One region of the Kribbella sp. NPDC050124 genome, then DNA from elsewhere that is predicted to be linked to it. Evidence: riboswitches for the same ligand, from Rfam matches in the RefSeq annotation. Region 1 holds a riboswitch; the other holds the start of a gene.
What was found. Region 1 has a riboswitch for cobalamin ahead of ACIBL3_RS08585 (putative cobaltochelatase). Riboswitches for the same ligand answer to the same signal wherever they lie in the genome.
Positions count from the first base shown of each region.

Region 2: linked by a shared signal. The riboswitch ahead of ACIBL3_RS27780 (ribonucleoside-diphosphate reductase subunit alpha) and the one ahead of ACIBL3_RS08585 (putative cobaltochelatase) in region 1 are both predicted to bind cobalamin.

Region 1 covers NZ_JBITJU010000002.1:365,021-379,980, reverse strand. The annotation lists gene ACIBL3_RS08645 (sensor histidine kinase) at 1-572, shown strand, start outside; gene ACIBL3_RS08640 (response regulator) at 574-1,230, shown strand; gene ACIBL3_RS08635 (MarR family winged helix-turn-helix transcriptional regulator) at 1,227-1,799, opposite strand; gene ACIBL3_RS08630 (FMN-dependent NADH-azoreductase) at 1,923-2,576, shown strand; gene ACIBL3_RS08625 (putative RNA methyltransferase) at 2,629-3,462, opposite strand; gene ACIBL3_RS08620 (ABC transporter permease) at 3,475-4,425, opposite strand; gene ACIBL3_RS08615 (ATP-binding cassette domain-containing protein) at 4,412-5,359, opposite strand; gene ACIBL3_RS08610 (outer membrane lipoprotein carrier protein LolA) at 5,362-6,435, opposite strand; gene ACIBL3_RS08605 (hypothetical protein) at 6,562-7,176, opposite strand; gene bluB (5,6-dimethylbenzimidazole synthase) at 7,173-8,537, opposite strand; gene ACIBL3_RS08595 (cobyrinate a,c-diamide synthase) at 8,534-9,904, opposite strand; gene cobO (cob(I)yrinic acid a,c-diamide adenosyltransferase) at 9,898-10,512, opposite strand; gene ACIBL3_RS08585 (putative cobaltochelatase) at 10,512-12,557, opposite strand; cobalamin riboswitch at 12,628-12,777, opposite strand; gene ACIBL3_RS08580 (DUF222 domain-containing protein) at 13,065-14,747, opposite strand.
Region 2 covers NZ_JBITJU010000013.1:171,737-186,696, reverse strand. The annotation lists gene ACIBL3_RS27875 (LuxR C-terminal-related transcriptional regulator) at 1-135, opposite strand, end outside; tRNA gene ACIBL3_RS27870 (tRNA-Glu) at 226-301, opposite strand; tRNA gene ACIBL3_RS27865 (tRNA-Gln) at 380-451, opposite strand; gene ACIBL3_RS27860 (lysostaphin resistance A-like protein) at 569-1,477, opposite strand; gene gltX (glutamate--tRNA ligase) at 1,477-2,994, opposite strand; gene ACIBL3_RS27850 (fumarylacetoacetate hydrolase family protein) at 2,987-3,775, opposite strand; gene ACIBL3_RS27845 (GNAT family N-acetyltransferase) at 3,817-4,299, shown strand; gene ACIBL3_RS27840 (3-methyladenine DNA glycosylase) at 4,296-5,156, shown strand; gene ACIBL3_RS27835 (KUP/HAK/KT family potassium transporter) at 5,092-5,424, shown strand; partial or broken gene ACIBL3_RS27830 (KUP/HAK/KT family potassium transporter) at 5,346-5,702, shown strand; gene ACIBL3_RS27825 (hypothetical protein) at 5,795-6,151, shown strand; gene ACIBL3_RS27820 (hypothetical protein) at 6,061-6,249, shown strand; gene ACIBL3_RS27815 (class I SAM-dependent methyltransferase) at 6,275-6,901, opposite strand; gene ACIBL3_RS27810 (SAM-dependent methyltransferase) at 6,949-7,413, opposite strand; gene ACIBL3_RS27805 (alpha/beta fold hydrolase) at 7,490-8,482, opposite strand; gene ACIBL3_RS27800 (class I SAM-dependent methyltransferase) at 8,594-9,424, opposite strand; gene ACIBL3_RS27795 (FxLYD domain-containing protein) at 9,565-10,071, opposite strand; gene ACIBL3_RS27790 (Fic family protein) at 10,264-11,538, shown strand; gene ACIBL3_RS27785 (DinB family protein) at 11,620-12,201, shown strand; cobalamin riboswitch at 12,307-12,433, shown strand; gene ACIBL3_RS27780 (ribonucleoside-diphosphate reductase subunit alpha) at 12,566-14,960, shown strand, end outside.

The DNA of each region.
Region 1 (14,960 bases):
TGGTCACCATCCAGGCGGCCGCGGCGCGCCGGGTGCTGGCGACCGACCCGGAGTTCGCCGAGACCGCGCTGGCGGCGATGGAGACCTCGGCCCGCAACGCGCTGGCCGAGCTGGACCACGTGCTCGGCCTGCTCCGGGACGACCGGCGGCCGGGATCACAGACCGCGCCACAGGCGACCCTGGGCGATCTCCCCCGGCTGGTCGAGGCCACCCGGGCGGGCGGGATCACGGTCGAGGTCCAGCAGGACGGCGACCTCGGCAGCCTTCCGGCGGCGGTCAGCCGGGAGGCGTACCGGATCGTCCAGGAGGGCCTGACCAACGCCATCCGGCACGCCGGTCGCCCGGCCGGTGAGCTCACCGTGCACCTGACGATCCGCCTGGACGCCTTCGGGCTGCGGCTCGAGCTGACCAACCCGGTCAGCGGCGGCTCGGACCACGCGGGTGGTGGCCGTGGACTGGCCGGGATCCGTGAAAGAGTCGCCGTACTGCGGGGCACCGTCGACGCCGGCCTGGACGGCGACGTCTGGCGGCTCGCGGTCACACTTCCGGTCGCAGTGACGACGAAGGGCTGAGATGAACCTGTCGGTGGTCGTGGTCGACGACGAGCCGTTGATCCGCAGCGGGCTGCGCGCCATCATCAACGCCGAGCCCGACCTGGAGGTGGTCGGGGAGGCCGGCGACGGCGCCGAGGTGCTGCCGATCGTCCGCCGGACCGGCGCGGACGTCGTGCTGATGGATGTCCGGATGCCTGCCGTCGACGGCATCCAGGCGACCCGGCTGCTGCTGGAGAACCTCGATCCGGCGCCGCGGGTGCTCGTCGTCACGACGTTCGAGAACGACGACTACGTGTACGACGCGCTGCGCGCCGGCGCCTCCGGGTTCCTGCTGAAGCGGACGCCGCCGGACGACATCATCGCCGCGATCCGGACCGTCGCGGGCAGCGAGTCACTGCTCTTCCCGGAGGCGATCCGCGCGCTCGCCCTCGCACACGTGGGCGCAGAGCAGTCGAAGCAGAACGGCCTGGACGAGTACCAGCTGACCGAGCGGGAGCAAGAGGTGCTGCGCCTGATGGCCAAGGGACTGTCGAACGCGGAGATCGCGGACGAGCTGATCCTGGGCCTGCAGACGGTCAAGACCCACGTCGCGAACGTGCTCGCGAAGCTGAACGCCCGGGACCGCACCCAGGCCGTGATCCGCGCCTACGAGTCAGGCTTCGTGCCACTCCATTAAGTGCTGGCGGGGTCGTCGGTTTCGGCCAGCACGCAGGCGTTGTGCAGGGGGTCGACCGCGTTGGCCTTCATCGCCACCCGCTGGAGCAGCATCCGGAAGCTGGCGCGCTCGGCTTGGTCCAGGCTGCCGAGGATCTCGTCCTCAGCGGTGGACAGCCGGCGCTCCAGATCGCAGAGCGTCTCCTTGCCCTCGTCGGTCGGCACGATCAGCCGCGCCCGCCGGTCGGCTGGGTCAGCCTGCCGCTGCACCAAGCCGGCCTTCTCCAGGTCATCCAGTAGGTAGGTCATGACGGTCCGGTCCACGCCGAGTTGGGCAGCCAGATCGAGCTGCCGCCTCGGGCCCTCGGCAACCGTCGTCGCCAGCACCTGATAGCCGCGCGGTCCACCGGGCACGTCGTCGAGCGACTCGGCAGCCGCCTTCGCGTACCGCCGGAACACCACGCCCAGCGCCCAGCCCAGGTCCGACTCGACCGGGGCGCCGCTAGCGACCCGTGGCTCCACCCCGCCGGCGCCCCGGCGCGCCACCTCACGGGCGATCCGGCCTTTGACGTCGGGCGAAGTACTGGTCATGTCCCCATCGTACGTGGTGTACGCCACCCGGAATACGATCTAACTTGAATATGTTCTGCTCCACAGACTATCTTCGGATCAGCTCATTTCGAGTAGCCCCCTCACGACGATGGAGACAACCTGATGTCCACCCTGCTACGTGTCGACGCCAGCCTCCGGCTCGACGGATCGGTCAGCCGCGCCCTGGCGGACAGCGCGGAGGCCGCCTGGAAGGCGGAGCACCCGGACGGTGTGGTGGTACGGCGCGACCTCGGTCAGCACCAGCTCCCGGTGACCGCCTGGCCGGCGCTGGTGACTGCGAAGCTCGGCGGCGATCCCGGTCCGGAGCTCGCCGAGGCCAAGGCGCTGGCCGAGGAGCTCGCCGCCGAGATCAAGGCCGCCGACGCGGTCCTGCTCGCCGTGCCGCTGTACAACTACGGCATCGCCCAGCACGTGAAGACCTGGATCGACCTGCTGCTGATCGACCCCGAACTGGTCTACGGCCCGAGCCCGATCGCCGGCCGACCGGCGATCCTCACGCTCGCCCGCGGCGGCGGCTACAGCCCCGGCACCCCGAAGCACGGCTGGGACCACGCCACGCCGTACCTGGAGCGCATCTTCGGCGACGTGTTCGGCATGAACGTCCGGATCGCCGCCGCCGAGCTCACCCTCGCCCCGGTCACCCCCGGCATGGAAGAACTCATCGACGCCTCGAAGGTGTCCGAGTCCGAGGCGCACGTCACCGCTGAGCAGCACGGCACCGTGGTGGCCCGCGAACTCACCGCCAACGCCGCCTGACGGCTGCTCCAGGCAGCGCGCCGCGGTGATGCCGAGCTCGAGCCGGCATCACTCAGGCGACTTGCCATGTTGAGAGCGTGACGGACAGCGTGACGACTGACGGCTCTGGGAGTACGGCGATCTGGGCCGCGAGCTCGCGGTGGTTCAGGTGGCGCGCGCTCGGGGTCATCAGCACCAACTGCTCGATCGCGGTCCGGTCGAGCCGCATGACCGACTCGACCAGCTCGGTGCCGGCCTGCTCGAACTTCCCGGCCAGCGACTCCTGCAGCCGGCGTTCCTTCTCCTGATCGACCTTCACCAGCCCGAGTACGCCGACCAACTCGGCCAGGTGCTCCTGGTTCGGCGTGACCACGAGCAGGGTGCCGCCGGGCGCGAGTACCCGGGCCATCTCGGCGGCGTTGCGCGGGGCGAACACGTTCAGCATCAGCTGCGCCGAGTCGTCGAGCAACGGCAGCTCCTGCCACGCGTCGCAGACCACGGATCCGATCCGCCGGTCCACCTTGGCTGCCCGGCGCGCGGCGTACCTGGAGACGTCCAGGGCGATCCCGCGGCGGCCGGGTGCCGTGCCGAGGACGCCGGACAGGTAGTAGGCGGTGCCGGCGCCGACCTCCACCAGCAGATCGTCCTCCCGCAGTCCGGCCGCGGCGAGGATCAGCGCGTCCCGGATGGGCGCGTAGTGGCCGCCGCCGAGGAACACCGTGCGGGCACCGACCATCGCGGCCGAGTCGCCGTCGATCCCGCTTGATGCTGACGGCAACAGGTTGAGGTAGCCCTGCTTGGCCAGGTCGTACGAGTGGCCTTGCGAGCACCCCGCCGTACGCCCGGTCAGCGCCAGCGCGTCGCTGCAGACGGGACAGCGCAGAACGGTGACCAGGTCGGCTTCCACCGTCCCATTGTCTCAGCCGTTGATGTCGCGGCTGGTGATGCGGGCCCAGGCGGCGGCGTAGAAGACCACCAGATAGGCGCCTTGCAGGAGCAGGTTGCGCCCGATCGCATCCCAGTACGGCGGGTCGCGCAGCAGGTCGGCGAACGACGGCCAGCCGTACATCAGCAGCCACGGGTGGATCACGTCGATCTGCGGAATCGCGCTCAGGATCCCGCACACGATGAACGCACCGAACGTGGCCGCCATCGCCGCGAGCGGGGTCGACGTCAGTGAGGAGACGAACAACCCGATCCCGGCCAGCCCGAGCATCGACAACCCGATCAGTACGGCGATGCCGAGCGCGCGGACCAAGCCGTCGCCGAGTGAGACCGTCGTCCCCGAGAGCAGCAGGACGTCACCGACGGGGAAGAGCACGAAGCCCGCGATCAGCCCGGCCAGCCAGATGACCAGCGTCGCGACCAGGCAGAACACGGCGAGCGCGACCATCTTCGCCGCGAGCAGCCGGGACCGGCCCGCGGGTGCGGTGAGCAGGTTCCGGAATGTGCCGAGGCTTGCTTCGCCCGCGAGTGACTCCCCCGACACCACCGTGATGGCGGTCGGCAGGAAGAACGGCAGCGAGACCGCGAGACTCGCCACGATCAGGAAGAACCCGTTGCCGGCGACCTGGCCGATGAAGCCCTCGGCGCCGCCCTCCGAGCCGGACAGCTTGATCGCGACCCCGATCATCACCGGGACCGCGGCGAGCACCGCCAGCAGCACCCAGGTCCGGGCGCGCCCGAAGACCAAGTGCAGCTCGGAGCTGAACAGCGCGAGGGTGTGCCTGCCTGCACTCGGCCGGCCGACGTTCACCGTCTCGGTGACAGCCGTGCCGGCGGCGTCCCGGCTCGAGGGCGCGGTCCCACTCGGCGACACGGCCGTGCCGGCGGCGTCCCGGCCCGAAGGCGCGGTTTCACTCGGCGACATCGAAGCCCTCCCCGGTCAGCGCCACGAAGGCGTCCTCGAGGCTGGGGCGCTCCAGGCCGAAGCCGTGGATGCGGACGTCGGCGGCGACCAGCGCGGCGGCGAACTTGTCGATCGGCAGCTCACCGGCGTCACCCTCGACGGTCTCGGCGGTGGTCTTCAGGTCGGTGACACCGAGGCTCTTCAGCGTCTCGGCGGCCTGACCGAGATCCGGCGTACGGACCACCAGCCGGGGACGAAGCTCGGCGCGCAGGTCGGCGACCGTGGACTGGCGGACGATCCGGCCGCGGCTCATCACGGCGGCATGCGTGCAGACCTGCTCGACCTCGGCCAGCAGGTGGGTCGAGGTGAAGATCGTGGTGCCGTCACTCGCGAGCTCCTGGATCAGGTGCCGGACCTCGCGGGTGCCCTGCGGATCGAGGCCGTTGGTCGGCTCGTCGAGGACCAGCAGGTCGCGGCGCTGCATCAGCGCGACCGCGATCGCCAGCCGCTGCCGCATGCCGAGCGAGTAGGCGCGCACCTTCTTGTTCGCCGCGTTCGACAGCCCGACGCGCTCGAGCGCCAGACCTGCCCGCGCCTTCCGCGTCGTCGGGTCGGCCGTCCGGTCCGCGGCGTCGAAGCGGAGCAGGTTCGCCTGCCCGCTCCAGAACGGGTAGAACGCCGGCCCTTCGACCAGCGCGCCGACCCGCGGCAGCACCCGGAGCTGGGCCTTCGGCATCGACTCCCCCAGCAGCTCGACCGAGCCCGCCGTCGGCGCGATGAGCCCGAGCAGCATCCGGATGGTCGTCGTCTTCCCGGACCCGTTCGGCCCGAGGAAGCCGAACACACTCCCGGCGGGCACCTCCAGGTCGATCGCGTCGACCGCGACCTGCCCGCCCCGGAACCGCTTGGTCAGCCCCTTGGTCACCACCGGTGGTGACGAGGCGGGACCTGTCACGGTTAGCGTGGAGCCTTCGGTGCGGCGGCGACCAGGGTGTCCGGGCTGACCAGGCCGACCAGGACGCGGCCGTCGTCGGTGATCAGCGCGTTGACCATCTTGCTGGTCAGGATCTTGCCCGTGCCCCAGGAGCCTTCGACCGTCCGGGCGTTCGCGAGCAACTGGCCGACCGGACCGGAGCGGTTGATGTCGACGTCACGGAACGCGACCACGCTCTCCCAGCCCTCGCCGATCACGGTCGGCTTGTCGCCGGCCGGCGCCTTCGGCTTGGCCGCCTTCGGGCCCTTCCACGCCGGGACCTTCTCCTCCTTCACCTTCACGCCCTGCGGCGGGGTGAAGGTGAACGTGCTCGCCGCCGGTACGTCGAACGACACCGAGGAGAAGCCGAGTTGCACCGCCGGGTCGTCCCCGGTCTTCGGCATCACGGTCACCTCGAGCGGCACCCAGTTCTTCGCGTCGATCGCCAGCGTGACCGAGCCGACCGTGGACTTGTCGGTCTTCGGCAGCAGGCGCAGCTTGTAGGCGTCGCGGCCGGCGACCTCCTGCGTCCCGCTCACCTCGACCTTGGTGGTCGGGTCGATCGCGGCCAGGAACTGCTTGGCGACCGCGGACGGGTCGTAGGACTCCGGCCGGACCGGTGTCTTCTTCGGCTGCTGGGCGCGCTCCGGCAGCGTCAGCTTGACCGCCTCGCGCTCGGAGGAGTCGTAGGCCCAGGCCGTCTTGCCGTCGGTCGTCCAGACCCGCTCGGCCATGTTGTCGAGCACGGAGACGCGTGCCTTGTTCGGGCTGGCGAAGGCGACCCGGGCGGTGTGCTCACCGCTCAGCAGGTCGGGCATCTGGTTGCCGCCCTCGACACCGGGCAGCGCGGGCAGGCCGAGGTCCGCGGCGGACCGGACAGTCCCGCTCAGGCCGTCGACCTTGGCGGTCTGGACCTTGGTCAGCAGCTCCTGCGCGGTGATGTCGGGCAGGTTGGGTGACGCGTCCGCAACCACCGGACCGAGCGTGCCCACCCCCGCGACCACCGCGACTGCCGTGACCGGTACGAACCACCGTCGACTGCGTTGCGCTATCCCCATGTCTCAAGACTCGCACCGTGACAACGTGGAACCAAGTGGTCTCAGGGGCTGTTCACCCAAAAGAGTGAGGGCCGGATACGACGAGCGCAGTACGCCGGAGGGACGGCGTACTGCGCTCGGTTGATGTCAGCGGCTCTGGAGCGCGTCCAGCGCCACCGTCATCGCCGCGGCCACCCGGAAGTCCAGGCGCGGGTCCTGCACGCTGATCCGGTACCGGTCACGCACCGAGACCTTCCGCTCGACCGAAAGCACCGGCTGACCGGTGGCGCGGTCGGTGTAGTCGAAGTGGAAGATGAACGGCAGCGGGATCTCGCCGACGAACGGGACGAACTCCCAGATCCGGCGGACCAGCGCGACGGTCTGGTTGCGCTCGGTGCCGTCCGCCTCCAGGCCGTCCGACGCCAGCTGCCAGCTCGAGCGCAGCAGGCTCTTGCCGAACTCCTTCTTGAACCAGCCGATCGGCCGGCCGTTCGCGTCGAAGACGTCGTACCCGGAGCCCAGGTCGATCGCCTTGCGCGCCTTGAACGAGAACACCGGCTGCGACTTGGTGTCGTCGCTGTAGAAGGTGACCTGCTCTTTGAAGGCCATCCGCTTCTGCTGCGCGAACGCCAGCAGCTGCCCGTCCGAGCCGTCCGGGTCGGTGGCGATCAGCTCGTACTTGTTCGCCATCATCGTGATCCGCTGCTTCATCGAGAACGCGGGCACGTACATGGCGGCTTGACCCTGTGGTGGAACTGTCATGCTTGAAAGTCTTTCACCCCGCAGGCTCTTGCACCCGCCCGCAGCCCACGGACGAAGGCATCTGCACGCTCGGACTCTTCTACTACCTGTACGGCGAGTTGCCCGACCCCCTGCAGCGCCAGGTCCCGTGCGACCTCGACACCGAGCTCTACGGCCTCCACTGGTGTCCGAGCGGGCCGCCAGAGCACTCCGAAGTCCGCCAAGGGTCTGTCGGGTCCCAGCAGTACGACGAGCACGTCGGGCTCACCCAGGTGCTCCTCAGGGTCACCGTCGATCACCAAGCGCACCCGCTGCATGCCGACGGCCACGGCCTCCCCACTGGCCTGTGCAGCGTCGTCCTCTGGCGACGAACTACGCCGACCCCACTCCTCGTGGTGCACCGCCCAGGCAAGCGGACGCCGTGCAGCCCAGCCGCTCCGCACCAACTCGGGTGCGGGCGCAAACTGCTCCACATGCCCGACACAGAGGTAGCCGACGAGTTCGATGTGTGCGGGCAGGTTCAGCACCGCCGCGACCTCGCCTGGCTCGAAGAAGGACACCCAGCCAACGCCGAGGCCCTCGGCACGCGCGGCAAGCCAGAGGTTCTGGATCGCGATGGCCGCCGAGAACCAGGTCGTCCGCGGGTCCGCGTGGCGGCCCAGCACGTGCCTGCCGCCGCGACCGGGGTCACAGGTCACCGCGATGTTCAGCGGGGTGTCGAGGATGGCCTCGATCTTCAGGCCGTCGAACGCCTGGCGCCGGTCCGGAGGCAGCGAGGCGGCGAACGCGTCCCGCTGGGCGGTGGCGAGGTCGTGGACCTTGCGGCGAGTGGCGAGGTCGCGGATCAGCAGGAAGTCCCAGGGCTGGCTGAGCCCCACACTGGGCGCACGGTGTGCGGACTCGAGCACGCGCATCAGGACCTCGTCCGCGATCGGCTTGTCGACGAAGCCTCGCCGTACGTCGCGGCGCTCGGCCAGGACCCGGTGCACGACCTCACGCTCAGTTGGTGGATAGCCGGGTGCAGCATGCAGCCGGCCAACCGCTGCGGTGGCGTTGATCGAGCGGCGCTTGGTGACCAGCAGCTCGGCACCGGTCAGGACGACGGCTGCCTCGGCGACACTCGGCGTACCTCTGAGTCTCGCTACTTGCTGGCTCGGTGTCGGCACCGATTGGCGCGCGAGCTCGTCGGCCGACGCGGTCTGCAGGACGGCGTTGAGCGACGCGGCCAACCTCTGCAGGCCTGGTTCGGTCTCCTTGCCGTCGACGGTGACCACCGTGCGCACGTCTCCCCCACCTGCTGCGGCCAATGCCGCGTCGACCAGGTCCCGCAGTTCGCGGTACGACGTACCGGACCGCAGGCCGATGCCTACGACGAGGTTCACTTCGCCAGCCCTGCGTGGACGCGGGCCGCTGCGACCAGGCGAGCAGGCACATCGGGCATCGCGGTCCAGTGCAGGTGCAGGTACGACGCGTGGACTCGGGGCCGAGCGATTCCCTCGACGCCGCCCGGGAGGTACCAGGCTGGGTCGACCTCGGTGTCCAGGTCGACCGTGGTGCGGTGGAACTCGTGGCCCCGGACGCGTCGGCCTTCATCGAAGAACGCGGTCGTGGTTGCGGCGATCGCCGTACGGTAGCCGAGGGTCAGGCTGCCGGTCATCCGGCCGGTCGCGGGGAGGACGCCGGTCATGGGGTGGCCGTCGAGCTCGCGGGACAGGTAGAGCAGGCCGGCGCATTCGGCGATCACCGGTAGGCCGGCTGCGACCTCGCTTGCCACCTGGCGGCGGAGCTTCTCATTGGCGGACAGGGCCTCGGCGTGGAGCTCGGGGAAGCCGCCACCGAGGTACAGCGCCGCCGTTGCTTCGGGCAACGGATCGGACAACGGGTCGAACGTCACGACCTCAGCGCAGGCGGCAACGAGCAGCTCAGCCGTCTCGGTATACCGGAACGAGAACACCGGCCCCCCAGCCACCGCCACAACCGGCCGCCTCGCCCCCGCCTCCGCCGCTTCCGCCTCCGCGACTTCGTTGGTTGGATCCCAGGCCGCTGTCTCCAGGTGCGTGGCGGCCCGGGCCGCCGCGACGAAGGCCTCGAGATCTACGCCTTGACGGACCAGTTCGGCGGCTGCCTCGACCGCGGCGGACGCCTGCTCACGCTGCTCATTGGCCGGGACCAGGCCCAGGTGACGACTCGGCACGGTGAGGCGCGTGTCCCGTCGCAGTACGCCGAGAACCGGTACGCCGGTCGGGGCGACACCGGCCCGGACCTCGGCCTCGTGGCGATCCGATCCGACCTTGTTGAGGATCACCCCGACGATGCGCACCTCGGTGTCGAAGGCGACGAACCCGTTGACGACGGCCCCGACACTGCGACCGGCGGCGGAGGCGTCGACGACCAGGACGACGGGTGCTTTCAGCAACTTCGAGACGTGTGCAGTCGAGGCGTACCCCTCGGTTCCGAGGGCGCCGTCGTACAGGCCCATCACGCCTTCGACCACGGCCAGATCGGCGCCGGCGGCACCGTGCGCGAACAGCGGGGCGACCCGCTCCTCCCCCTGCAGCATCGGGTCGAGGTTGCGCCCCGGGCGTCCGGTCGCGACCGCGTGGAAGCCCGGATCGATGTAGTCGGGACCGACCTTGAAACCCGCGACCGTGTGCCCGGCCCGCCGCAGCGCCGCCATCAGGCCGACCGCGACCGTCGTCTTCCCCGCGCCCGAGGCGGGCGCGGCGACCACCAGCCGTGGGATCACCACTCGATGCCCTTCTGGCCCTTCTGGCCGGCGTCCATCGGGTGCTTGACCTTGGTCATCTCGGTGACCAGGTCGGCGGCGTCGAGCAGCCGCTGGTCGGCGTTCCGTCCGGTGATGACGACGTACTGGTGCCCCGGACGGTTGACCATGGTGTCGACGACCTCGTCGATGTCGACCCAGCCCCACTTCATCGGGTACGTGAACTCGTCCAGCACGTAGAGGTCGTGCGTCTCGGTCTGGATCCGGCGCTGAATCTCCCGCCAGCCCTCGAGCGCGTCGGCGGCGTGATCCTCCTCGGTGCCGGCCTTGCGCGACCAACTCCAGCCCTCACCCATCTTGTGCCACTCGACCGGACCACCCTGACCGGTCGTCTCGTGCACCTGGCCGAGGGCCTTGAAGGCGCTCTCCTCGCCGACCTTCCACTTCGCGCTCTTCACGAACTGGAACACGCCGATGCTCCAGCCCTGGTTCCAGCCCCGCAGCGCCATCCCGAACGCGGCCGTGGACTTCCCCTTCATTTCCCCGGTGTGCACCATCAGCAATGGCCGGTTCCGGCGCTGCCGGGTGGTCAGGCCGTCCCGCGGTACTACGGTGGGCTGCCCCTTCGGCATCAGGCCGCCCTCCGCTCGGTGACCGTGCGGATGAGGTTGCCAGCGGCAACTTCTCCGAGGTCGAGGTACTCCGCGGCGAGCTCGTTGGCCAGCTCAGCGGCGAGTCCGAGTCGTACGCCGCGGCGCGGTTCGCAGTCGACGACCACAGCGGCGATTCCTTGCTGGGCGAGCCATCCGGCGGCCTGCTTGGCGCGCGCGAAGGCGTTGTCGCCCTGGGTCGCGCGGCCGTCGGTGACAAGCACCAGCAGTGGGCGCCGACGCGGGTCCCGGATGGCTGCGATCCGGAGCACCTCTGCTGCTTGTAGCAAGCCTTCGGCGAGTGGGGTGCGACCACCGGTTGGCAGGCTTTCAAGGCGCCGTACGGCGGTCTCGACGCTGCCCGTGGGAGGCAGCGCGACCGTGGCTGTGGCGCCGGCGAAGGTGACGAGGCCGACCGTGTCGCGGCGCTGGTAGGCGTCCAGCAGGAGGGAGACGATCGCGGTCTTCACCTCGCCCATGCGCTTCTTCGTACCCATCGAGCCGGACGCGTCGACGCAGAACAGGACGAGGTTGCCCTCGCGCCCCTCCCGGACCGCCAGCCGTACGTCGGTTGCTCGCACGGTGAGCCCTGCGCCGGTGCGTCCGCGGGCCTGCTGATGGGGCGCCGCGGATCGGATGGTCGCCAGCAGGTGCGGTCGGCCTGACTCCCTGCCGATGCGCGGACGGTCGCCCACCACGCGACCCACCTCGGTGATCGCCCGCGACCGTCGGCCCGCGACTCCCGCACCGGGCGACTGCACGCTCAACAGGCGGGCCTTGAACGGCTCAGAACTCCCCACAACCTCCCCGACCGGCGCTGAGCCGCGGCCACTGCCCTTCGCCTCGTGCTCAGCCGGGCCTACGCCGGCCCGGTCGGCTCGGTCGGACGCGTCGGCCCGGTCGGACGCGTCACTGGAGCTGCCGCCATCCGGGTCGGCGGGATCCATCCCGCCGCCTGGGCCGCCGGTGTCGTCCGGTCCGCCGTCCGGGTCGTCGTCGGGGTCCGGCGGTGGCGTGCTGTTGCTGATCGCTTCTTCGAGCTGCTCCTCGTCCAGGCCGGGCGCGTCGAAGGGGTTGCGGCGCCGGCGGTGCGGCAGCGCGAGCTTCGCGGCCGCCCGTACGTCGTCCACCTCGACGACTGTCCGGCCGGACCAGGCTGCGTGGGCGACCGCCGTACGCGCGGTGACGAGGTCGGCGCGCATCCCGTCGACGTCGAAGGACGCGCAGATCTCGGCGATCTGGCGCAGCGCGGAGTCGGTCAGGATCACCTCGGACAGCAGGGCCCGCGCCTTCACGATGCGCTCCGCCAGCTCACGCTGCGCCCCGTCGTACTTCGCAATGAAGGCGTCTGGGTCGGCCTCGTACGCGAGCCGGGCGCGCATCACCTCGACGCGTACGGCGGGATCGCGACTGGCGACCACATCGACGGTCAGCCCGAAGCGGTCGAGCAGCTGCGGCCGGAGCTCACCCTCCTCCGGATTCATGGTGCCGACCAACACGAACCGCGCGGGGTGCGTGACCGACACACCGTCGCGCTCGACGGTCGCGCGGCCCATCGCGGCGGCGTCGAGCAGGACGTCGACCAGGTGGTCGTGCAGCAGGTTGACCTCATCGACGTACAACAGCCCGCGGTGCGCCGCGGCGAGCAGCCCAGGCTCGTACGCCGTGACGCCCTCCGCCAGCGCCCGCTCAAGATGCAGGGACCCGAGCACGCGATCCTCGGTAGCGCCAACAGGCAACTCAACCAGCCGAGCCGCACGAACGGCACGCTCGTTGTGATGCGCGCCTTCCGGACAGGTCGGCTCGGGGTGATCGGGGTCGCAGGAGAAGCGGCAGCCGGGTACGACGTCCACCGGCGGCAGGACCTCGGTGAGCGCGCGGACGGCAGTCGACTTCGCCGTACCCTTCTCACCGCGGATCAGCACGCCGCCGATCGCCGGGGAGACCGCGGACAGCACCAGCGCGAGCTGCAGATCCTCCATCCCCACGACCGCGGTGAACGGGAAGCTCTGAACTGCAGGCCGCATCGGCGGGGTCCCTTCGTCGAGCGGGTGTCCACGCCCGCTTCGGCAATTGGTACGCCGTACCGCGGACATCGCGAACCGGCGGACGGCGTGCAGATGTCCTGGCTCCCGGGTCACCCCGGTCACAGTGGCGGGACCGCCCCGGACTCCCGGCCACAGCCGGTCACCGGTGTTCCTCCACACCCGTCCGCCCGATCATGGCACAAGCCACGACGTTCCTCAGCGACGAGGTTCACACCCGGCGGGCGTGGTGCGCTGCCGGAGAGGCTTCGCAGGGCGGCCCGCGAACGCTCTTGCGTTCGGCCACGAACTCGACCAGCCCTGTCAGGCTTCAACGCCGCGGGACCCTGTTCGTTGAACGCGTGGATCACCTCCCGCGCACGCCTCGGCTGCAATTCAACGCCAGCAGCGCCGCCGTCTCCGCAGCGCTCCGGCCCCGAACCCGCGCCGGCACCAGCCCCCCTCCGGTTCCAGCGAGCGTAAGTTGCGATCTGGAAACCGGCTGGCCTGTCATTCCCGTGCAGGATCTGATGCCTGGCAGGCGTCAGATGGTTGCGGTGCTCGGTGAGTGCCGGTCGGGTCGATGTGGAAGGCGAAGCCGTGCGGGCTGGTCCATTCCAGCGTTCGGGGGTCGAGGCGGCGGACCTGCCAGCGGCCATGGGTCTTGACCCGGTGTGGGAACCGGCGCAGCGGGACGAGGTTGCTGGTGCTGGTTTGGCCGGGTGGGCCGAGGGGGTCGTAGGGCTGGATGTGGTCGAGGTCCATGGCTGGGTGGGTTTCGCGGGAGCCGTAGGGGAACAGTTCGACCGGGTGGGTGAGCCGGGTGCGTTCGCGGATCCGGTCGGGGATCTCGTAGGCGTCGACGCTGACGGCGTCGTTGAGATCGATGACCGGCTTGACGGTGTAGGGGCCGTGCCCGATCAGTTCGGCGAGCTGGGTCGCGAGCAGCGGGCCGATGGTTTCGGCGCGCAGTACCCCGGTGCCGGTGGCGAGGGTGTGGTCGGTGAGGTGCACGTAGACCTCGGTCTGCCCGGGCCGCGCCGCCCGGCCCGAGCCTGGGTCGGCGTACGCGTCCCGCCGGATCTGTGCGAGCCGGGCCTCCAGCACCCGCCGCGCCGCGGCGTCCATCGGCTCCCCGTCCGTGTCGTCGAGGCGCAGCCCCGGTTCGAACGGCTCCACCACCTCGCCGTACGGCGCGTCGAGCGGATCGGGCAGCTCGCTGTCACCGGGGTACGGCGCATCCCGATCAGCCTCGTCCCCCAGCCCCGGCTCACCCCAGTCCGCCAGCAGCCCCTCATCACCGGCCCAGCCGCCGCGGTCGTCGCCACCGGGTGCACGCCCAGGGTGCCCTGGAGCGCGCTCTCGCGTGCCGGCTGGGGCGCGGTCGGGGTCCACGGCGGGTGGGGTGCTGGCCAGTAGTTGGTGGGCTTGGTGGAGGAGTTCTTCGGTGTAGCGGGGGTCGGCGATGATGCCGACCGCGTCGGCGCGGCGGCGCTGCAGGGAGGCGGTGTCACCGAGGATCTTCAGGGCTTCGGCGATGCTGGTGAGGCGGGCATCGAACCGGATCGCGGCACCGGTCGCGGTACGGATGTAGATCTTCTTGGTGCCGTGCTCGTCGGAGCGGCCCAGGTAGACGCCGCGTTCGCGGGCCTTCTCCTCGGCCTTGGCCCGGGCCGCGTCGGGGTCGGCGTGCTTCTTCGCGGCCTCGACGATCTTGTCCAGCCGGCCGGGCGTGAGCGTGTCGACCACCTTCGCGACCCGGCGGTCCACGGCACCGGCGGCCTCGAGCGGCAGGTCCAGGCAGGCGGTGGCGATCTTGCGGGCCCGCCACGGGGTCGCCTCACCGGCCTGGACACGGGCCCAGGTGAAGGGCAGGCGGTGCCGCAGGGCCAGCGCCTGGCCGATGAAGTCGGCGGCCGCGCCCGGCGAGATCCCGAGCACCGCGCCGAACTCGGCCGCGGCGAACTCGGCGATCTCCGGGCAGCCGTCGCCGCCCAGGACGACGGCGCGTTCGCGGCCGTCGCGGGGGTGCCGGGTGGGGTGGGGTGTGCAGGCGTCGGGGTGGTGGTGGTCGGCGTAGAGCTGGGCGTGTTCGAGGAGGCGGGCGTCGAGGCGGTTGGCCTCGGCGCGGTGCGCGGCGGCCGATTCGAGCAGGTCGGCGGTCGCGAGGGTGGTGAGATCTCCTTCGAACATGTGCTCGATTCTATGGCACACTCAGACTTGATACCAACTCGGAAGTGCCTTGAATCTCTTATTCACAAGGCGAGAAGTGAAATCCGTCGGGGCGGCTTTCTGCTGCATACTCACTGAGGCTGAAGGTCAGTCGGGTACGGCATATCGCGGGATGCTGCTCGCTGATCGCGCCGTACCTGCGGTGGTCGTTGCTGGGTGCAACGGTAGGCTGCC
Region 2 (14,960 bases), on a different contig from region 1:
CGCGACGGCGGCGCGAACCAGCGTCGTCTTCCCGATCCCGGCTTCACCGCGCACGACGGCAACGGCCGACGCCGCCCCCGGCAGCCGAGCCATCAAGCCTTCGATCAGTGCGAGCTCCCTCTCGCGCCCGACCATCGCCCCGCCCACTCCACCATCATGCGCCCGGGTGCGACGGGTCCGGAAACCATTAAGCGCCTCACACCGGAGGGTGTGAGGCGCTTACTCTGGTAGCCCCGACGGGATTCGAACCCGCGCTACCGCCTTGAGAGGGCGGCGTGCTAGGCCGCTACACAACGGGGCCAGAGGGTTGTCGACCGATCCTTTCGGACCGGGCAACGAGGCTGAACTCTACCGATTTTCACCGGCGCGGTCCAATCCGCTGGGGTACTAGGACTCGAACCTAGACTAACTGAACCAGAATCAGACGGGCTGCCAATTACCCCATACCCCAAAGGCATTTCACTGCCGCTGTGAGCTTGTCTCCGCCCTCACAACCTGGCTCGAAGAGAGTACCCGAGCAAGGGCCGAGACACCAAAACGAGGTCCCCCGGGCGGGTTGTCACTCCCGTCACACCAGCCTCTTGCCTGGCATCGGCGCGGCGGTCAACGGCAGGTCGCACACAGTCGCCAGCTTCATCCGCCGCGCGATCCACAGCGCCACCAGGCCGAACGCGACGAACTTCGCCACGTCGGCGAGCACGAGCCCCCAGGGCGCGTCCTTGGCGCCCAGGCTGTCGCCCACGCTGTCGGTCAGAGCCGCGAAGACGAACGTCACCACGTTGTTCGCCGCGTGCACCGCGATCGACGCCTCCAGGCCGCCGGTGCGCACGACGAGGAAGCCGGCCACCAGCCCGAACGCGAACCGGTCGAGGAACAGCGCCGGGCTCTCCCACGGCCAGATCCCGTGCGCCATCGTGAACAGCAAGGTGGTGACGAGGATCGCGATCACCGAGCTCCGCACCAGCGCACCGACCGCCTGCAGCAGGTAGCCGCGGAAGAAGTACTCCTCCCCCGCGGCCTGGAACGTCGACGTGAGCAACGTGACCGCAATCACCCCAGCCGCGTCGGGCGCGATCCCGCCGCCGCCGTCGCCCAATGTCTCGACACCGCCGAACTGGATCACGCCGACCATCACCAGCTCGATCAGTACGGCGGCCGCCGCGAATACGGCCAGCGGCTGCCAGCGCACCCGACCGATCACCGAGGACAGCAGCCCCGGCGCCTGGCGGTTGAGTTTCTGCGCCACCAGCATGCAGAGCGGGATCAGCACGATCAGCGACAGGTTCGTCGCCAGCAGCCCGAACCACGAGACGGTGCCTTCAGGATCCTTGCGGATGCCCTGCTGGACGAGCGCGATCACCAGGCTGGCGAAGATCCAGCCGGCATAGATCGTGAAGGCACCGAGGACGACGTAGCCGCTCGGCGTGATCGGGTTGCGCAGCAGCCGGTGGTACGGCGCCGGGGTCGCGTCAGGCATCACTCCGCCAGCAGGGACGCGCGGGCCCGCTCGAGCCGGTGCAGCGACTTCTCCCGGCCGAGCAGTTCCAGCGACTCGAACAGCGGCGGTGAGATCCGGCGCCCGGAGATCGCCACCCGGACCGGCCCGAACGCGTTCTTCGGCTTCAGGCCGAGTCCTTCGATCAGCGACGTCCGCAGGGCCGCCTCGATCGCCTCGGTGGTCCAGTCGACGTCGGCCAGCGCCTTCACCGCCGCCTCCAGGACGGCGCCCGCGTCACCGGTGAGCACCTTGCCGGCGGCATCCGGGTCGAGGGTGAACGCGGCCTCGTCGACGAACAGGAAGCCGAGCATCTCGACGGACTCCGACAGCGAGTTCATCCGCTCCTGCACCAGCGGTACGGCGGCCTGCAGGACGGCGAGCTGGTCCGCCGACGGCTCGACCGGGAGCACCCCGGCCTTGGCCAGGAACGGGATCATCCGGCTGCCGAAGTCGTCGGCCGGGAGCATCCGCATGTGCGCGGCGTTGATCGCCTCGCACTTCTTCGGGTCGAACCGGGCCGCGTTCGCGTTCACCTTGCGGATGTCGAAGGCCTCGACCATCTCCGCCATCGTGAACACGTCGCGGTCGTCGGCGATCGACCAGCCGAGCAGGGCCAGGTAGTTCAGCAGGCCCTCGGGCAGGAAGCCGCGCTCCATGTACTCGCCGAGGCCGGCGCCGGGGTCGCGCTTGGACAGCTTCTTGTTGCCCTCGGTGCCCATCACGAACGGCAGGTGCCCGAACCGCGGCGTCCGGCCGCCGCCGACGCCGATCTCGGCCAATGCCTCGTAGAGCGCGATCTGGCGGGGCGTCGACGGGAGCAGGTCCTCACCCCGCAGCACGTGGGTGATCTCCATCAGCGCGTCGTCGACCGGGTTCACCAGCGGGTAGAGCGGGTAGCCGTTCGCCCGGACCAGGACGTAGTCGCCCAGGTTCTCCGGCAGGAAGGTGATCTCGCCGCGGACCAGGTCGTCGAACACGATCGGCCGGTCCGGCATCCGCAGCCGGACCACGGGCCGCCGGCCCTCGTCGACGTACGCCTTGACCTGCTCCTCGGTGAGCTTGCGGCAGTGCCCGTCGTACCCGCTGTGCTGCCCGGCGGTGCGGGCGGCCTCACGGCGCTGGTCGAGTTCCTCCTGCGAGCAGTAGCAGTGGTACGCCTTGCCGGCGGCCAGCAGCTTGGCCACGACGTCGGCGTAGACGTCCATCCGCTCGGACTGCTTGTACGGGCCGTACTCGCCGCCGACCTCGGGGCCCTCGTCCCAGGTCAGGCCGAGCCAGCGCAGCGACTCGAGGGTGTAGCCGAGGGCCTCCGGAGTGTTCCGGGCCTGGTCGGTGTCCTCGATCCGGAGCACCAGCGTGCCGCCGTAGTGCCTCGCGAACGCCCAGTTGAACAGGGCGCTGCGGATGTTGCCGACCGTCAGCAGCCCGGTCGGGGACGGTGGGAAGCGCACCCGCACCTTGGTCGGCTCCAGGTCGCCCAGCACGTCGTCAGTCACGCACGATCACCTTGTTCGTCAGAGTTCCGATTCCTTCGACGCTGACCGACACCTCGTCGCCGGGCAGCATCGGGCCGACCCCCGCCGGGGTGCCGGTGAGCACCACGTCGCCGGGCAGCAGCGTGGTGAAGGAGGTGATGTAGGCCAGCACCTCCGGGATGCCGAAGATGAACTGCGAGGTCCGCCCGTCCTGCTTCGGCTCGCCGTTCACCGTCGTGGTGACCTGCAGGTCGGACACGTCGAGCTCGGTGCTGATCCACGGGCCGAGCGGGCAGAACGTGTCGTACCCCTTGGCCCGGGCCCACTGCCCGTCGCTCTGCTGCAGGTCGCGCGCGGTGACGTCGTTGGCCACCGTGTAACCGAAGATCACCTCGTTGACCCGCTCCTTGGGCAGGTCCCGGCAGATCCGGCCGATCACGATCGCCAGCTCGCCCTCGAAGTGCAGGTTGTTGGTCTGCTCGGGGTACACGATGCCGTCGCGCGGGCCGATCACACTCGTGTTCGGCTTGAGGAAGATCATCGGCTCCTTGGGGACCTCGTTGCCGAGCTCCGCCGCGTGCGCGGCGTAGTTCCGCCCGACGCAGACCACCTTGCTGCGCGGGATCACCGGCGCGAGCAGCCGGACGTCGGCCAGTTGCAGCTTCTCCCCGGTGAACTGGACCGGCCGGTAGAGCGGGTCCGAGTCGAGCACGGAGACGGTGCCGACGAGCCCTTCGGGGTCGTCGGTCTCGACGACGCCGTACCTCGGCTCGTCGTCCACGGAGAATCTGGCGATACGCACGGCCCGAGCCTACCGTCGGGCCGGGATGAGACAGTTATCCGGTGACTGTCGAGATCCGCCTTGCGCTGCCGACCGAGTACGACGCGGTCGGTGTGCTGGCCGCGGAGGCGTATGCGCACGACGGGTTCCTGAAGCCCGGATACGCGCAGACCGTGCGCGCTGCGGCGGACCGGGCTGCGAAGGCGGAGCTCTGGGTCGCGGCGGACGCTACTGGTCTGCTCGGCACGGTTACTTACTGTCCACCCGGGTCGGTCTACCGGGAGATCGGCCTGGACGACGAGGGTGAGTTCCGGCTGCTCGCCGTACCCGGTCGGGCCCGTGGGCTGGGCATCGGGACAGCGCTGACCGTGCGCTGCATCGAGCGCACCCGAGAGCTCGGGCTGTCCCGGATCGTGCTGAGCAGTGCGTCGTACATGGCGGCCGCACACCACATCTACGAGCGCCTCGGCTTCGTCCGCCTGCCCGAGCGGGACTGGTCGCCGCTCGCCGACATCGATCTCTACGCCTTCGCACTGGACCTGTGACTGCCACCCTGACCCGCTCGGAATGGACGTCGTCGGCTGACGCCCACGGCGCCCGCGTCGACTCGCTGGTCGCGGACCACCTGGATCGCCGGCGTCGCCGCGAAGCGCACCCGGTCGAGGACTTCCTCTTCACCTACTACCCCACCCGCCCCAACCAGCTCCGCGTCTGGCACCCGGGCCCCGGCGTCCGGCTCCTCGACGCCCCCGAGTACGACGGACGCCGCGGCTACACGTCCGTCGACGGGGTGACCGGCCTGGATCCGGGCGAGGTCGAGCGCCGGCGCGACAGCACTCAGTGGATCCGTGAGTTGCTGGCAGCGACCGCGGACCGGCAGCCGCAGTTCGGGTGCTTCGGGATGCACGAATGGGCGATGGTCTACCGGACGTCCGACGTACGGCATGAGAAGTGGCCGTTGCGGTTAGGTGCCGAGGGCACCGATCGGGTGGTCGAGTCGCACAAGATCGCCTGCTCGCACTTCGATGCGTTCCGGTTCTTCACGGCGCCGGCGCGCGGGCTGAACGTCCTGCAACCCACTCGGCAGACCCAGCCTGCGCTGGAGCAGGGTGGCTGTCTGCACGCCAACATGGACCTCTACAAGTGGGCCGGCAAGCTGATGCCGTTCACGCCGAGCGCTTTGGTCCTGGAATGTTTCGAGCTCGCCCGGGACATCCGCACGCTGGACATGCGTGCCTCGCCGTACGACCTGTCGGCTCTTGGCTATCAGCCGGTCATGATCGAGACGCCGGCCGGGAAGGCGGAGTACGCGACCGCGCAGCGTTCATTCGCCGCCCGTGCGTTGCCGTTGCGGCGGCAACTCGTTGCCTTGTGCGACGAACTTCTCCAGCCGGGTGGTTGAATGCGGCCTTGACCAGCCATGCTCAGGGGACCCGCAGCCGCATCCGGTCGCCGCGTCGACCGACAGCGTGTTCGGGATCATCTCGCTGATCTTCTGGGCCGTCACGCTGATCGTGACGATCAAGTACGTGCTGCTGGGCGCTAATGCAGACCTCGGCCACTTCGGCCGGGCTCCGATCACCAGGCCGTCCAGCTCGGGTACCTGCCGCGACTGCGGATCAAGCACACCTCCGACGAGACCGTCGGCCAGATCTACGTGCCCTGGGTGAACTGGGCGCTGATGATCTCCGTGCTCACGCTCGTGTTCGCCTTCCAGACGTCGGCGGCCCTCGCGTACGCGTTCGGGATGGCGGTCACCGGGACGGTCACCATCACCACCGTGCTGTTCTTCTACATCGTCAGGCGCCAGTGGGGTAAGCCGATCTGGGTGGTGATCGGCGGCGCCGCCGTGTTCCTGACCGTCGAACTGCTCTTCCTGGCCGCCAACCTGACCAAGCTGACCCACAGCGCCTGGCTGCCACTGCTGATCGGGATCACGGTGTTCACCGTAGACGCGCTGCACGAGCGGCCGGTCCGCCGGCTCGCGGGCGCGGCGGTGTTCCTGAACCGGGCAAGGAGACCGTCCCGCTGGCGCTGCGGGTGGGGGCCGATCAGACCTGCGAGCTGTCGGTCGAGCTGGCGGAGACGTCGTACTTCCTGTCCACCATCGAGCTCGGGGTCGGCGACTCCCCCGATATGCCGCGGTGGCGCAAGCGCCTGTTCGTGGCCACTTCCGGGATCACCGCGGACGCCGCGGAGTACTTCGGCCTGCCCCGCGACCGAGTTGTGATCATGGGCTCGCACATCAGCGTCTGGTCGTCGCCCCAGAGTCGCCCGGCAGCGTCTAGGCTCGTGTCATGGGGAAGATTGTGGCGATTGCGCTCGGCGTCCTGCTCACCGTCTGCGGCGCCGTCTTCACGTTCCAGGGGCTCGGCTATCTCGAGGGCAGCTCGATGACCGGCAGCAGCTTCTGGGCCATCGTCGGCCCGATCATCGCGGCCGCCGGCGTCTCACTGCTGTACGTCGCGATCCGCGGGCCGCAGCAACGCCGCTAGCAGGAGCAGCCCCGCCCGGACGAGCTCAGGCCGGTGTGCGAAGCACGGCCCACTGGTAATGCATCGGGCTGTCGTTGCGCCAGGTCTGCCAGTGCTCGACTGCGCCGTGGCGAGCCAGGGCTTCCTGGACAGCTGTGTCGGTGCGAATGCTGAAGAACCGACCGGGCCCGTGACCAGTGTCGTCCTGCCAGACCCGCTCTCCGCCGACTTCGTCACCCCACAGGCCGATCCCCAACGGAGCACCCGGACGCAGCACCCGCACGATCTCCGCCAACGCAGCGTCGAGATCCTCGTCTGCGACGTGAAGCAACGTGCTCATCGTCCAGCCCGCCTCGAACACGCCATCGTCGAACGGCAACCCGAGCGCCGACCCGACGTACGCCTGCAGACCAAGTGAGCGGCAAGCCTCGACGCTCGCCGGCGCCAGGTCGACGCCGGTGTAGTCCAGCCCAGCGGCGGCGAACGCCTGTCCGTCGCGGCCAGGTCCACAGCCGATCTCCACCACCGATCGGCGGCCCTCGGCGTGCAGTTGACCGAGGAAGCTCGTCCGTACGTCGACCCTGGAGTCGGGCAGCTCCCGATCGCGGCGGTCCCGCACCTCGTTGGTGTAGTAGTCGATCAGATCACTCTCACGCTGTGCCCTGTCACTCATCAGCGCATTCTAGAAACGGCTGGCGCGGTCGTCGCCGCCGTACCGGGTCAGTAGTAGTCGCGCATCAGCTCGGTTGCCCACTCCGGTTGCGCCGTTGGACCTTGTGGGCCGAACTCGGCCATGTAGGGCTTGATGTCCAGAACCGGTGTCCCGTCGATGGCGTCCAGGCCGCGCACCTGGAGGTCGAGACCGTCGACGGCGAGCAGCCGGCAGCGGGAGACGCCCAGCAGATTCGGGCGGTTCTTGCCGCGCTGGGCGAAGATGCCGACCTTGGGCCAGTCCGGGTTGCCCCGCGGGTGGCGGGCAGCGGTAGTGATCGAGGCAGGCTCGACGAGATGGAATTGGAACACCACCTCCAGGTGTGAGAAGGAGTCCAACCCGGCGACAGACTCCAGCCCGAAGCGGGTCCTGTCGAGACGGATCAGCGCCTGCTCGGCGTTCCAATCGTCGTCCGACGCCTCGCGGCGCCCTCCGAGAACAGTCCCGACAGGCTCCAGCACAACGGTTTGCACAGCGTTCCTCCTCTGGTCAGACGGCTGATCACGACGGCGCGGCTCGGCAGCTCCGGCCGACGATGTGTCGCAGCCGTCACGGTCGTACTGCGAAGAATTCCTGGAGGTGACGGTTCACCTGTTCCGGGCAGTCGAGCTGGGGGACGTGGCCGCAGCCGTCCAGGATCACGAGTTGGTCGTTCGGGAGTAGTTCCGCGAAACGGTGGGCGCGCTCGACAGGCTGGATGGTGTCCTGCTTGCCCCACAGCACCAGGGTCGGGGTCTTGGTGGCGGGGAGCGCGTCTTCGGACCGTGCCCAGTCCAGGCGTCGTTCCAGGAGATAGGTGGCGCGCATGTTGTCGTGGAAGGTCATCGGAGCCCACCACTCTTCCAGCAGTTGCTCGGTCAGGCGGTCCTTGTTGACCAGCATGCCCTCGGCCAGACCGCGGACCGTGGACTTGCCGGTGGACAGCTTGACCGCCAGTTCGCCGACGACGGGAATCTTCAGGGACTCCCACATCAGGGTGCCCCGCTCGTCCAGCCCGGTGGCGTCCAGCAGCGCAAGCTTGGTGACACGATCTGGGTGGCGCTGGGCGAAGGCCAGGGCCCAGCCGCCACTCCAGGAGTTGCCTGCCAGGGCGGCCTGCCGGACGCCGAGGCTGTCCATGAACGTGCCGACGGCGGAGACCATGGCATCCAGGTCGAAGGCGAAGCCGGAATCCTTGAGTTGGGTGTAGCCCTGGCCGGGAAGATCGACCACGTACACCGTGTGGTCGCGCGCCAGCACGTCAACCTGATCCTTCCAGCCGATGACAGAGGTACCGCCGGGCGAGAGCAGGATCACCGGCGCGCCGGATCCGGCCTGGATGTAGTGGAAGCGGGCGATCGGCGTCTCGGCGTACCGCGATCCGACCTGAGCCAGATAGGGCGAGCGGAATGCGCGGCCGTCCTCGGCCGGCTGCCAGCCGTACGCGCCGAACAGCAGCGCAGCCACCACCACTGCCAGCACAGCCGCCAACCAACGGCGCCAGCGTCGCTTGCGCGCCGGCCGGGCGGTCGCGGAGTGAGATGTGTCGTCCAGGTTGACCACGATGACCCCTCGGCTTGGTCCGACTGATGTTCGTACGTCCGGACACGCCAGCTGGACCGAGCGTGACACCGCAGCAGATGACACAGCTCACTTTTGATTTTGAGACGCGGACTACAGGGCGGCCCTGATCGCTTTGAGTGCGAAGAGGAGTGGGACGCGCGGAGCCTCGGTGGGGAGGTGCCACCAGCCCTGTGGGGTTTGCTGCATGGATGGCCAGCGGGGCCATTGGAGGACTTCGGACTCGCGGAGGCTCGTGATGGTGAAGCCGGTAGCGGCGAGGGTGGTGACGAGTTCGCCGAGGCCGTGACGCCATTCGTAGCTGCGTTGACGGCCGGGGACCTCGTCGCCGGTGTAGGTGACAGTCGAGTCGTGCGCGATCGGGCCGCGGCCTTCGAGGTAGTCGGTGCGGATCGTCAGGTCTTCGGACTCGCCGGGCAGCGACACTGGCCGGAGCGCGTTCAGGAGTGGGTGGAACTCGACGATGTAGACAGCGCCGCCGGGCTTGAGCAGGTCGCGGACAACCTTCGCCCAGGGCTGCAGATCCGGCAGATAACAGAGAGCTCCTTTGCCGGTGTAGACGATGTCGAACTGACGACCCCGCACGGCCTCGGCGGCGTCGTACACGTTGGCGTGCACATACTCGACCGACTGCCCCGCCTCGGCCGCGATCAGGCGCGCTTCCTCGAGTGACTTCGCCGACAGGTCCAACCCAACGGTCCGGGCCCCACGACGTGCGAACGCGATCGTCTCGGTCCCGAGGTGACATTGCAGGTGCAGTACGTCGCGGCCGTCGAGTGGACCGAGATCCTCCCACTCGTAGTCCGCGAACCAGTACTCCGCCGGCTGGCTGTAGAACTGGCTGGCCGCGTGCAACGGCGCCCGCGCGTCCCAGTCCGCCTCGTTGGCCGCCACCATTTCCCGAGTCTCCGCGTCCAGGCTCACTGACCCCTCCGTCCTCTGACGTTCAGCCACGGCCCAGTCTGCCCAAGCCCAGGTCCATACGTCCGCGCTCATACTCATCGGACGTACTCACTCACAGTCATGACGTGGGCCCCGCCGGACGGCGGGGCACACCCCCGTCGTCAGAACGTCGCTTCGGCGGTGACCTTCACGTACGCCCTGCTGAACCGCCCGTCCGGAACGCAGTTCAGCACCTGGGTCTGGCCCGGCTCCAGGTCGCTGCTGTTGCACTGGACGTTGCCCAGCACCTCGCCGGTCTTGCTGAGGAACTTGAAGTGCAGGAAGGCGGTCGAGGTGGTGTCGCTGATGTTCTTCACCTTGCCGGTGACCGAGAACATCTCGGCCTGGCTGGTCACCGTCCAACCGGCCAGCGTCTGGTGCTTGCCGATCGAAAATGCCTTCCCCACAGTGACTTCCTGCGGTTCGATGCGCGCCGTCGACTCCTCCACGCTCTTCGCGATCTCGTCGCCGGCCGAGGCGACGAAGGCCACACAGCCACCGAGGCCGAGGAAGCTCAAGGCCAGCAGAACGAGAAAGACGTTCCGGACCGTGTGCTTCTTCTTCGGCGGCTGCTGGTACGGCGGTGGCGGCTGGAAGTGGGCATGCTGCTTCTGCGGGTACTGCGTCACGATTCCCCCCTCGGAAAACGGTCAGACGTGGCGGCGCCGCAGCCTCTCGGCTGTTCCCCCGGCGCGTCACTCCGCGTGACTCTACCCCGGATTGCAACGCTGAGTAATCACGATTCGGTCTCACTCTCCTTCACCTCCTCGGCACCTTGTTCAAGGTTATGGAGTAAGCTTGAACACGGAAGGGACATAGTCATGGCGCGGGTGGAGTTGCATCGGTGGCCTGGGCACCCCGACGGGTTCACCCGGGCAGAGCGGCTGGGCGGGTCGTACGAGCTGTACTTCCCCGATCCCCTGGTCGGGCGGACGTTCGACTTGAGCGACGAGGTGCTGGCCGCCTTGGAGGACGCGGCCGGGGATCTCGCCCGGCTGGACGCGACGGCCGCCGTACTGACGAACAGCGAGGCGTTGGCGCGACTGCTGCTGCGGGCCGAGGCGGTCGGCTCCTCGCAGATCGAGGGACTGGTCGTCGGCGCACGACGCCTGCTGAAGGCCGAGGTACTGCGGGAGCGACAGCGTGACGTGACCGCCGAGGAAGTGCTCGGCGCGGTGGACGCGATGACCTGGGTGACCGAGTCCGTGCAGGCCGGCGACAAGCTCGAGGTCGAGCACCTGATGGAAGCCCACCGACGACTGATGGCGCACTCGCCGACGCCGGAACTCGGCGGCGAGGTCAGGTACCTGCAGAACTGGATCGGCGGCCGCTCCCCCGCCGAGGCGTACTACGTCCCGCCGCCGGCGCAGCTGATCCCGGAGTTGCTCGCCGACCTGATGGCGTTCGTCCGTGAGTCCCGCCTGCCGGTGCTGGCGAAGACCGCGATCGCGCACGCACAGTTCGAGACTGTCCATCCTTTTGCCGATGGCAACGGACGGACCGGGCGCGCACTGATCCACCTGATCCTGCGCGCGGAAGGACTGGTCGAGCGGACGGTCCCGCCGGTGTCGCTGTCGCTCGCGACCCACGCGACGCAGTACATCGAGGCGCTCACCGCCTTCCGGCATGTTGGCAAGCCGACCACGCCACGGGCCCGCACGGCAGCCAACCAGTGGCTGCTGATGTTCGCCGCCGCGTGCACCCACGCCACCGCGGAGGCCGCTCGCTTCGAGCGAACGGCGGCCGACCTCAAGGCCGCCTGGCGAGAACGCGCCGCACCTGTGCGGGCCGGCTCGGCCGTGGAGTTGTTGATCGAGACGCTGCCCGCCGCCCCGGTGCTCACCCTGGCCGGCGCGGCCCAGCTGATCGACCGGTCGCAACAGGCCGCCAACCAGGCGCTCGCCCGGCTGGTCGAAGCCCGCATCCTGCGGGAGGTCACCGACGGCCGCCGCAACCGCGTCTACGAGGCCCCCGAACTGATCGAGGCCTTCACCTTGCTGGAGCGGCGTTTCGCCAGCCCGGCAGCCGATACCCGCATCGAACCGCCTAGCAGACCCGTGCCGTCGAGGCCAGAACCGACACACCGCGCTCATTGACTTTCTCCTCCCGTTCGGGCAACAATTCGAACACATGTTCGATCTTGCCGCAAAATCCGATCGGGAGCGTGAGGAACCGTGATGCCGGAGCCGTTCGAATGGGACATCCTGTACCGCCCATCGGCGATGGCGATGGTCCGCGGGCAGCTCGGCTTCAGCTGGATGGTGTTGTCCGGCCGGCTCGCGGAACTGACCGACGAGCAGTACTTCTGGCAGCCGAGCGGCGAGGCGCTGACCGTCGTCCGGCGGCACTACGCCGGCCGGTTCCGATCGCTCGGGTCCGGCGACTGGGTCGCGCAGTGGCCGGACGAGCCGGATCATCGTGGGCCGCGCACGATCGCCTGGCTGATCGCGCACCTGACCGAGATGTTCTTCGAGCGCTGGGAGTGGACCTTCGGCGAGCGCCGGCAAGGACGTGCCGACATCACACTGCACGGGAACGCCCGCGACGCCGTGGCCTGGCTGACGCACTGGGTCGAGGCCTGGCGTGACTCGGTCGCCGCGCTGGACGAGGAGCAGGTGATGACGGTCGGCCTCAGCCAGGCGACCGAGCTCGACGCCGCCGAGCCTTTCGGCCACGTCGTACTGCGTCTCAATCGAGAGCTGATCCACCACGGCTCGGAGATCATGACGCTGCAGGACCTCTACGCGGCGGCGGCCTGAGACGCGGAGCGGTGGGGACCACAAGATGTGCGACACGCGGCGTGGCGGTGCCACAAAATGTCGGAGCCTCCCCCTAGCATCACTGCTGCTGGTGGTTTGGAGGCATCAACACCACAAGATGTGGGTGACTCCGAGGCAACAGGGGAATCCGGTGCGACTCCGGAGCTGCCCCGCAACGGTGAGCGGAAGCCTTCCGCAAGTCCGAGTACCTGCCACCGGCGCGTGCACCGCCGGTGCGCGCGGTCCGAGACCTCGAGGGCGGGTCGCAGGGCGTGACAGGCGCAGTCCCGGCCGGTGCTGCCTGTCCCGTCATGCTCCCCGCCCGCGAGTCCAGGCCCTCCGAACTCGCGTGGAAAGAGCTTCTGTGACCCTCACTTCCGCATCACGACCGACGGCTGACCAGCCGACCCGGTCGGTCGAGCTGACCGTCGTGCGTCGCGACGGCAGCAGTACGCCGTTCGACCAGTCCAAGATCGCTATCGCCATGACCAAGGCGTTCCTCGCCGTCGAGGGCACCGACGCGGGCGCCACGCACCGGGTCCGCGACCTGGTGACCGACCTGACCGGCCGGGTCGTCGACGCGCTCACCAGCCGTGGCGACATCCGCCGTACGGTCCAGGTCGAGGATGTCCAGGACCAGGTCGAGCTGGCGCTGATGCGCGCCGGCGAGCACCAGGTCGCCCGCGCCTACGTCCTCTACCGAGAGGAGCGCACCCGCGCTCGCACGCCTGCCGACCCGTCCGGCGTCACCGAGAAGCCGGCCATCACCGTGCGAGCCGCCGACGGCAGCGTGGCGCCGCTCGACCTCGACCGGCTGCGCGTGATCGTCGCCGAGGCTGCCGACGGCCTCGACTCGGTCGATGCCCAGCTGATCCTCGACGAGACGCTCGGCTCCTGCTACGACGGCATCGCCCAGCACGAGGTCGAGCTCGCGCTGGTGATGGCCGCCCGGTCGTACGTCGAGACCGAGCCGCAGTACAGCTTCGCCGCCTCCCGCCTACTGCTGGACCAGATCCGCCGCGAGACGCTCGGCCGGGTCCACGGTGAGCCGCGGCAGGCGAGCCAGGCCGACATGACCACGGCGTACCCGGCGTACTTCCCCGAGTACGTCCGGACCGGGATCGAGGCGGGTCAGCTCGACCCGGAGCTCGCGAGCTTCGACCTGACCAGGCTCGCGGCCGCGATCAAGCCCGAGCGGGATCTGGACTTCGCGTTCCTCGGCCTGCAGACCCTCTACGACCGCTACCTGCTGCACATCGACAAAGTCCGGTACGAGCTGCCGCAGGCCTTCTTCCTGCGGGTCGCGATGGGGATGGCGCTGCGCGAGGACGACCGGGAGGGGCGGGCGATCGAGTTCTACGAGCTGCTCAGCTCGTTCCGGTTCATGTCGTCCACGCCGACGCTGTTCAACTCCGGCACGACCCGGCCGCAGCTCTCATCCTGCTTCCTCACCACGGTCCAAGACGACCTGGGCGGCATCTTCACCAAGATCCGCAACAACGCCCTGCTCGCCAAGTACTCCGGCGGCCTCGGCAACGACTGGACCCCGGTTCGCGGCATCGGGGCCAAGATCCGCGGGACCAACGGTGAGTCGCAGGGCGTCGTACCGTTCCTGAAGATCGCCAACGACACCGCAGTCGCGGTCAACCAGGGCGGGAAGCGCAAAGGCGCGGTGTGTGCCTACCTGGAGACCTGGCACATCGATCTCGAGGAGTTCCTCGACCTGCGCAAGAACACCGGCGACGAGCGCCGCCGGACCCACGACATGAACACGGCGAACTGGGTGCCTGACCTGTTCATGCAGCGCGTCGAGGCGGACGGCCAGTGGACGCTGTTCTCCCCCGACGAGGTGCCCGACCTCCATGATCTGTACGGCGCTGCGTTCGCCGCGGCGTACCGCGGATACGAGGAAGCGGCGGACCGTGGCGAGATCAAGGTGTTCCGCCGGGTCCGGGCGGTCGAGCTGTGGCGCCGGATGCTGACCGTGCTCTTCGAAACCGGGCACCCGTGGATCACCTTCAAGGACGCCTGCAACGTGCGGTCGCCGCAGCAGCACGACGGCGTGGTCCACTCGTCGAACCTGTGCACCGAGATCACCCTCAACACCACCGTCGACGAGACCGCGGTCTGCAACCTCGGTTCGGTCAACCTGGTCGCGCATCTCGCCGGCGACGGGCTCGACGCCGACCTGCTGCGCGACACGGTGAAGACCGCGGTCCGGATGCTCGACAACGTCATCGACGTGAACTTCTACACCACGCCGGAGTCCGAGCGCGCGAACCAGCGGCACCGCCCGGTCGGCCTCGGCCTGATGGGGTTCGCCGACGCGCTGTTCCGGCTGCGGATTCCGTACTCCTCCGACGCCGCCGTCGCCTTCGCCGACACCTCGATGGAGCAGATCAGCTACCACGCGATCGAGGCCTCCAGCGACCTCGCCGCCGAGCGCGGCCGCTACTCAACGTACGACGGTTCGCTCTGGAGTCAGGGGGTGCTGCCGATCGACTCGATCGCGCTGCTGCGGAGCGCCCGCGACGGTGACGTGATCGTTGACGAGAGCAAACACCTCGACTGGAACGCGCTCCGGGCGAAGGTGCTGCGGGACGGGATGCGCAACTCCAACGTGATGGCGATCGCGCCGACCGCGACGATCTCCAACATCTGCGGGGTGAGCCAGTCGATCGAGCCGGCGTACAGCAACCTGTTCGTGAAGTCGAACATGTCCGGCGAGTTCACGGTGGCCAACCCGTACCTGGTCGCCG